Regions from separate parts of the Alteromonas naphthalenivorans genome, predicted to be linked through region 2. Evidence: predicted binding sites of a transcription regulator. Region 2 holds the regulator's gene; the other holds the start of a gene.

Region 1 (4,433 bases), 510 kb from region 2:
CTATCGCAATGTCTTGAGTAGAAGAAAAAATGGCGATGAGCAAACCCACCAATGCCAAATAAAATAAGTGACTATTGGCTGATAATTGTGTCATTAACGCACAACACAGGGCTATGCCGCCTTGCATGATGAAAATCCAGCCTCGACGCTGGCCAAGAAAGCGAGGTTTTACGCGGTCAATTAAAGGAGACCAAAGAAAATTGAATGAATAGACCGCAAAGATAGCACCAAACAAGCCAATAGCTGACCGAGATAAGCCTTCATCTTTCAGCCAGGCCGATAGCACTGAGCTAATCATAATCCATGGAAAACCACTGGTAATGCCAAATAGAAATATACTGAGGTAACGACGGTCGTGATAAGTTTTGAGAGAGTCTAACAAATGCGTTCCATGGCCAAAGCGTGATCCATTCGTATTGAGCCATGATCACGCTTGAGTTTCAATGAAAACGAGCAATAAAGGGTTGAATCACTGATAAATTAACGAATAAAGAAAGCCGCTAGGGGCGGATACCTACACAGTCGATGGGACAATGCCCTTTACCTTCCAAGAACAATACACAGTTCATTAACTCATCGACGAGATATTTATCTGAACGTAACTTATCTTCTTGCCAAAAATGGACTTGATGGAGCAAATGCCAAAATACCCTTTCCTTATACGTGTAAGGTTGGGTAAATGTGTACTCTATCTGGCCCCATTCTTCCATACTATCCCAAAAGAATAGTTCGATTTCCTCGACCGGAAGCTCTCCTTGCCAAAATGACCTCAGATAAAAACACAGCTGCTTGGCCTTTTTGTTTACGAATGTTTGAACAGTCATAGACACACAGCCGCCGTTAATAAAGATTAAAATGAATTATAGTTCAGAACACCCAGTGATACCTTGTGAAACCAAAGGCAAATGAGATAGGTTACTGTTTTAGACTGTAAATTAGACTAGTTGGTTTAGATTCTAATTACCAGCCTAAATGTTGAGCCCATCCAAGAACGCTGCCAGCAATCAACTGAATTTTGGCGCTATTTTCATTGTCCATTAGACCAAAGGTTGAATTATGGGTTGAGAGTGACTGTTGTCTGTAGTGGAGTTTGAGGGAGGTGATGGCAAGTTGTTTTCGTTTCGTTTCTGTTTGCGACGCCCATGTATTGGTGTCGTTAATAGATAAATCTAATACCGGAAATTCTGTTCCGGCAATAAATTCAGGTACACCGCGATTAATGTCGGCATTCGGCCAAAAGGGGGTGATGGCGACTAAAGTGTCTGGTGAGGGAATAATGCCTTTAGAACCTAAATCCAGCAATTGTGCAGCCTGCATACCATAAGCAATGTTCATTCTAAACCCTTGATGACTTTCAAGGTGCGTATTAAGCGCATTGATTAAGATGGTTAAATGCTGACTGGACGATACGTAACTTTGTCGCTGAAGTCGACTGTCACTTTTCGGGTGAATGGCTTCATCAACGGGAAGGTCAGGCTCTTCTTCTAGCGTGAATGAAACTGGGCTAACCACAGCATGCCAACCTTTTTCATTCAGTAAACTGGCTAAGTGACGCGCGTCCCCAATGGAAAGTCCGGTGGGTGAGGCATCAGCTAATATAATGGCCGCACCGCGAGAGATGGGTAATGCTGATGGGCTCTCAAAAATAGGCACGCGGATTTCCCCAGCCATTACATAAGTAATGTCATCGGGTAAAAAAGCGTGGGTAATATCCTCATACAAGCTTTGCCCTTGCGCATAAGGCACAGAACACAGCAAAAAAGATAATAAGCTGCAACCCAGCACAAGAAAACGAGATAAACGTAACATGGCGTACCAATAAAGCATTCAACAGTCATATTATCGGCCAAACCTGTGAAAACTTCAGTTCGAACCAATAGTATTTTTTAGCACTTGGTTAATCAACCGCTTAAATGATAAAAGCTGAAACAGGTAGCTAAGAAGCGCCCCAAAGTCTCAATCTATAGATAGTGGGGCGGGGGAGTAATGGGCATAAGCAGTAAACGGGATAGGCGTTTGAAAGGTTAACCAGTCTTCCGAGGCAGGATGTGCAAAGCTCAAGCTTTCTGCATGTAGCTGTAATCGTTCAGCCATACCTAGTGCTTCTTCATGAGCATAAAGCCTATCACCTAAGATAGGATGGCCTAACTCAAGCATGTGCACACGTAGTTGGTGGGAGCGCCCAGTAACGGGGTACAAGGCCACTAACGTTTCGCTTAGCTCACTCGTAGTGCTGGGGCTAGCACAAGAACTAGCGCTGGCGGCTGAATTAACGGGTTGAGGTGATGCTTTTGGTATAACGTCTACTACTTCATAATGGGTAAGGGCTTTTTTGCCTCGCTCAAAATCCACCATTTGCTTAGGACGGTTAGGCCAATCACAAATAAGGGGTAAGTTCACTTCCCCTTGGTTGCTTTTCACGTTGCCAAAAACACGAGCGAAATAGCGCTTCTTGGTTTTGCGTAGTTCAAATTGCTTTGAAATATGCCGATGGCTTTCTTTGTTAAGGGCCATCACCATAATGCCCGATGTGGCCATATCTAGCCTATGGACTACTGTCGCCGTAGGAAACACAGTATTAACTCTGCTAATGAGTGAGTCTTTATGTTCTTCTGCTTTACCTGGCACACTTAACAGGCCGCTGGGCTTATTCGCTACCAAGATGTCATCATCTTGGTAGAGAATGGTTAAATAGGGCTGTACGGGCGGGTTATAAACAAACGCTGGATTAGCCATTAAGGGTTATTCACCACTAGACGAAGGGCATCAAATTGCACATCAGCGCCTTGTATTACTTTGTCCAATGCGTTCATTTGATTTTCAATAAACTCAATTTCACTGTCACGTACTGACGGGTTACGCTTCTGCAAATCGACTAAACGCTGGATTTCACTGTTTAGGGTTTTATGCATGTCTTGCAGTGCATCGTGTAGCTTTTGATTCGCTTGTTGATGCGCCAGTTTACGGCTGCTCTCAATCGCTAAGGTAAGTGGCTGTTGAAGCGCTTTTATTAACTGATGCGAAATTTTGCGGTTTACTTTACGCTTTATCTCGAAGGTTAAATCTACTTGGTTACCTTGTGCATCTAAACAAATACGCAGTGGCGTTTGAGGTAAGAAGCGGCCAAGCTGAAGGGCTTTGGGGGCATTGGCGTCTAACACGAACAAGGCCTCTAACCAGTAAGCGCCCTTAGGGAGGTCAGGATCGGCGATAAAGCCAATGCTGCTCTTACCGTGCACATCACTAAGCACTAAATCGATAGCGGTATGTACAAGAGGGTGATCCCAACTTAAGAATTGCACATTTTCTAAGGTGGTAGCAACGCGGCGTTTATAGGTTACCGTCATGCCTTCAGGATCAAGCCCCGGTAATTGGCTAACCATAGATTCGGTTGGCATTAGAATAAAGCAATCGCTGCCCTTTTCTTCTTGTTGAACCCCAATAGCATCGAACAAACGGCCCATAAAACGTGACAAATCTTGCGAGTTATCAAGCAATATGATGTCTTCAAGCAACTGTTCAACGCGGCCTTCACCAGAGGCATTAAGTTCTAATAAACGGTCACGGCCGGCTTCCAACTGTGCCACTAACTGACTATTTAACGTGGTACTTAAGTTGATAAGTTCATCACGAGTATGGAGATCGTGAGGATGCAAACACGCACCAATCAACAAGGTTTTTACGTCGTCAAACACACCTGAGCCGGTAGGGCAGGTTTTCTCGAACGCATTAAGCCCTTCATGATACCAATCCACCAACACATGCTGAGCGGTGTTTTTCAAATAAGGCACGTGAATTTCAACGGTTTGAGTTTGACCGATACGATCTAAGCGACCAATTCGTTGTTCAAGTAAGTCGGGAGTGACGGGTAAATCGAATAACACCAAGTGATGAGCAAATTGGAAGTTACGCCCTTCACTGCCAATTTCGCTACACAGCAATATTTGCGCGCCATCTTCTTCATCAGAAAAATAATGGGCGGCTTTGTCTCGTTCTACAATGGTCATGCCTTCGTGGAATACGCTATGACGTACACCGGTTTGAGTGCGAATGACTTCACCAAGTTCTTGTGCGGTGCGCGCACTGGCACAAATCAGTAATATCTTTTCTGGTTTTACTGATTGCATAAAATCAAGTAACCAGCCTACCCGAGGATCTTCATCCATCCAGCTATTCACCACGCTTGGCATACGTTCAGGGTATAACGCATGGGTTAAATCACCACCGGTTACCGCACTTTCATATACCTCTGGCAGTTCAAGTTGGTAGCCAAGCAATACGCGGTCAGGAAAGCCTTCAATATTGGCTCTGCGGTTTCTAAACAGCATTCTACCAGTACCGTGGCAATCAATAAGCTGATGTACTAGTTCTCGGCGTGCTTCAGGTTGTGCTAAATTACCTGCATTTTCCATCACATCCGGGGCGAAGTCGGT
Region 2 (4,433 bases):
GGGGTGCTTAACTTATGCAGCAAATCAACTAACTTTGCGTCTGCAGGAATTAGTGGTTCTTGCGCTTTAACACGCTCAAACATATCGACTACTACATCGGTGGCCTGAAGAATGGTATCCATTAATTCAGGCGTAAGAGTACGTTGTCCGTTTCGCATTACATCGAAAACGTTTTCTGCACCATGGCAAATTTCAACTAATTCGGTAAGCGACAAAAAGCCGGCGCCACCTTTTACGGTATGGTAACCACGGAAGATAGCATTCAGTAAATCTGCATCTTCAGGATTATTTTCCAGATCAACGAGCTGTTCTTGTAATTGTTCAAGGATCTCCCCAGCTTCAACTAGAAAGTCCTGTAATATATCCTCGTCAACATCAAACGCCATGCGCCCGCTCCCCTAAAAACCTAAGCTAGACAAAAGATCATCTACGTCATCTTGGCCAGATACCACATCATCGCGTTGGTCTGCATCAATAATTGGACCTTCGGCTTCGACACTATCGATCTTGTTAACTTTTTCGACTTTCGCTTCCAATGGCTTGTCTTGCTCCGCCTGTTCGGGTTCACCGAACATCGTCAGCATATTAACTAAGCTATCTTCCACTTCTTTTACGAGTTCAATCACTCTGCGAATAACTTGACCGGTAAGATCTTGATAACCTTGTGCCATTAACACTTCGGTAAGCAATGATGTAAGCTTAGCTGATTGTTTCGATCCGTCTTCTAGCAATTCGTCTAAATCTGCACATAAAACTTTGAATTCGCCCAACTCAAGTTGACGATTCATCAGTTTCTTCCATTCCGGCATAATTTTTTCGATACGGGTAGAGAGCACTTCAGCAATTGGCATACTCTCTTCAACTGCGTCCATGGTGGTATTGGCAGCTTTTTCCGTTTCTTCGATAACGTACATCAGTCGCGTTTGCGCATCAGGAATGTCATCAACGGTTAAATTTTTAATACGTTCATCGATTTGGAAGTTATTCAACGAGTCATGAAGTTGACGCGTTAATTTACCCACTTCAGCAAAGAGCTCAATGGACTCTTTCATCGAAACAGCTTCTAAGACAGCGTTCGCTGATGCGTTATCGCCCTCTTCAAGATACGCTACCAATTTTTTGGCTTCTTCGAGCGTTATGGAGACACTTTCATTTGTCGACATCCAGTAAACCTCATTTCTCTGGTGAGCGTCTGGATCAACCTAAACGTTCGAAGATTTTATCTAATTTTTCTTTCAACGTAGCGGCAGTGAAAGGTTTAACAACATAACCATTCACACCAGCTTGCGCTGCGGCAACGATTTGTTCTTTCTTCGCTTCTGCTGTCACCATAAGAACCGGTAGGTGTTTCAACTTATCGTCGGCACGTATAGCGCGTAATAAGTCGATACCTTGCATACCTGGCATATTCCAATCTGTTACAACAAAGTCAAAATCACCTTGTTGTAGCATAGGCAGCGCGGTGTTACCGTCGTCCGCTTCCTGGATATTGGCAAAACCCAAATCTTTTAGCAGGTTCTTTATGATACGTCTCATGGTAGAAAAATCGTCAACCACGAGAATTTTCATACTTTTATCCAAAATAGCCTCCAATGAGGGGTTAATTGTTATTAATTTCTATTCTTCGTCAACTTGCCACGATTTCATTCGTGATTTGAGTTTTAACATGGCCTGACTATGAATTTGACTTACTCGCGATTCACTAACATCAAGAACTTCGCCTATTTCTCTAAGATTCAGTTCTTCATCATAGTATAAAGAAAGTACAATCGCTTCCCGTTCGGGTAATGTAGTAATAGCATGTGCTAGCGCTTTTTGGAAAGCCCCTTGCATCAAATCTTCTAACGGTGCGTCGCTGCCTCGGTTTTTTTCTGTAGAAATGACATCTTCAGAAACCCCAAGGTCTTCAATCCCCACCAATTTTCCGGCATTCACTTCGTTCAGCATTTGATGATAATCTTGCATGCTAACATTCATTTTAGCTGCAATATCTACATCTCGCGCGTCTCGGCCTGTTTCACCTTCAACTTGAGAGATGGCTTCTGTGATTGCCCTACCGTTTTTATGAACGGAACGAGGAGTCCAATCACCTTTTCTTATTTCATCAAGCATGGCGCCACGAATACGAATACCTGCAAAGGTTTCGAAACTTGCCCCTTTGGAACCGTCAAAGTTTCGTGCAGCTTCTAGCAGTCCAATCATACCTGACTGGATTAAATCATCGACAAGAACACTGGCTGGTAGTCTCGCCATTAAGTGGTGTGCTATCCGCTTCACTAGCGAAGCGTGACGCTCAACTAATTGTGACTTGTCTGTTTGCTGTTGATAAGCGGCTGCTTTGCTATTCAACGCTGACTTCCTACTGCTTTATCTGCTATTAGTTGCTCAATAAAAAATTCTAAATGGCCACCCGGTTGCGCAGGTATAGGCCATGATCCTGCTTTGGCTGCTAGCTGGCTAATCGCCACTGCTGCCGGAGAACTTGGATAAGCATCTACAATTGACGTTTGCTTACGTACTGCTCGGCGTATGTTCTCGTCAAAAGGAACTGTTGCTACCAATTCTAGCGCAACATCTAAGAATCGCCCTGTTACTTTAGATAATTTGCTGAAAAGTTCCTGACCTTCTCTAACATCGCGGACCATGTTAGCGACCACTTTAAAGCGAAAGACACCGTGTTCTCGGTTAAGAATTTTAATTAATGCATAGGCATCGGTAAGTGAAGTGGGCTCATCACACACTACCACCATAATATCTTGGGAGGCTTTGGAGAAGCTTAGCACCATATCGGAAATACCCGCTGCGGTATCCACAATAAGCACATCAATGGGCGTGCGCAACTCGCTGAATGCTCTTATGAGTCCTGCATGCTGCGTTGGTGATAGCTCTGCCATTGATTGAGAACCTGATGTGGCTGGTGCTATTTTTATACCGTGAGGACCCGTAACGAGAACATCGTCCAAGGTACACTCACCAGATAATACGTGGGAGAGGTTTTTCTCTACTCGCAATCCTAGCATTACATCCACATTGGCCAGACCTAAGTCTGCATCCAATACCATTACCCGCTTTCCCTGCTTTGCCATAGCAATAGCTGTGTTTAGCGTAATATTTGTTTTACCAACGCCACCTTTACCTCCGGTGACGGCGATAACTTTGATTAATCGTGATTGCTTCATTTTTCGTAAGCTACTCGCTTGATCATCAATCATACTGCTCGTGCTGTTTTAACCACATTGTTACTAGTAGTATGATTCAAACCGTACTTTTTATAAAGCTTTGCAGCAGCAGATACTAAAGATTTTGCTTCTGCAATCTTAATGTCTTCAGGAACTTTCTGTCCATCTGTTACATAACTGACAGGTAACTGGTACTCCACCGCTGCGCTAAGCACTTCGCCTAGAGAGTAGCACTCATCAAGCTTTGTAAAGATACAACCGCTAAGTTCCACCCCTTCGTACGCATCTATAATACGTTGTAATGCAGCATATTGGGTATTCGCTTGCGCTACTAGGTATTTTTTCACTGGCTGCATTTGACCGTTATCAAATTGATTTATCTGTTTAATTAATCGACTATCTCGTTGACTAAAGCCTGCCGTATCAATTAACACTAGTCTCTTATGGCGTAATTGAAACAATAAATCTGATAATTCTTCACTACTTTGTGCTTTACGCACTGTGCAGCCAATAATTTTTCCATATGTGGCTAATTGCTCAAACGCTGCAATACGATAGGTATCAATCGTAATCATGGCAACGGAGTCGGCGCCGTATTTCTGTGCGTAACGAGCAGCTAATTTAGCAACTGTAGTGGTTTTACCTGTTCCGGTAGGACCCACTAACGCTACTGCGCCCTTTTGCGTAAGTATATCGTTACCTGTCACATTAATGCGATTAGCCAATAGGTTTAAAAGATATACCCAAGCGTCACGCTCGTTGTAATGCGACGGCGTATAACTAATCAGTTGCTCTGCCAATGATTGGCTTAACCCCATGTCGGTTAAACGCTGAATTAAATAATGATGTACAGGCTGCTGACGACGACTTTTTGCTTCCATCAAATCAGCAACTTGGTATTGAAGCACATTTCGTAGTGACGCCAACTCTTCTTTAATTTGAGATAATTCGTCAGACTGAGGAGCACTGCTGTTATCAATGCTTTCATTAAGACTTGACGCTTGATGGCTTGGGAATTCTGAGGCGACTTGACTGGCTTCTACATCGTCGATAAAGGCTTCTGAAAAGTCTAAGTGTGATGCAATTTTATTGGCATGCTGAGCGTTAGCACTAGGTGCTGAAGCTGGGCTTTGAATACTGCCACCATGTTGTTTTTCCAACAGCGCTTTTAAGCTATCTGGGCCATCATCACCGATGATTTCGCTAAGACTTGGAACAGCCGCTTTCGCTCGCCCTGCTGCACTAGGCGCTGGC

What was found. The regulator FliA, encoded in region 2, starts transcription of late flagellar genes. The targets are predictions, from matches to a motif close to CTAAAGNTNNNNNNNNNNNNGCCGATA.
Region 1: a site for FliA is predicted at 1,841-1,867, ahead of AMBT_RS15130 (DUF3530 family protein). Genes of this name have one in related genera too.

What each region holds. Positions count from the first base shown of each region.
Region 1 covers NC_015554.1:3,476,926-3,481,358, reverse strand. Annotated here, with positions in the region: gene AMBT_RS15140 (AmpG family muropeptide MFS transporter) at 1-382, opposite strand, end outside; gene AMBT_RS15135 (hypothetical protein) at 501-824, opposite strand; gene AMBT_RS15130 (DUF3530 family protein) at 961-1,809, opposite strand; gene AMBT_RS15125 (pseudouridine synthase) at 1,957-2,736, opposite strand; gene rapA (RNA polymerase-associated protein RapA) at 2,736-4,433, opposite strand, start outside.
Region 2 covers NC_015554.1:2,968,803-2,973,235, forward strand. Annotated here, with positions in the region: gene AMBT_RS12985 (chemotaxis protein CheA) at 1-386, opposite strand, end outside; gene AMBT_RS12990 (protein phosphatase CheZ) at 399-1,163, opposite strand; gene cheY (chemotaxis response regulator CheY) at 1,198-1,581, opposite strand; gene AMBT_RS13000 (RNA polymerase sigma factor FliA) at 1,618-2,349, opposite strand; gene AMBT_RS13005 (MinD/ParA family protein) at 2,346-3,212, opposite strand; gene flhF (flagellar biosynthesis GTPase FlhF) at 3,209-4,433, opposite strand, start outside.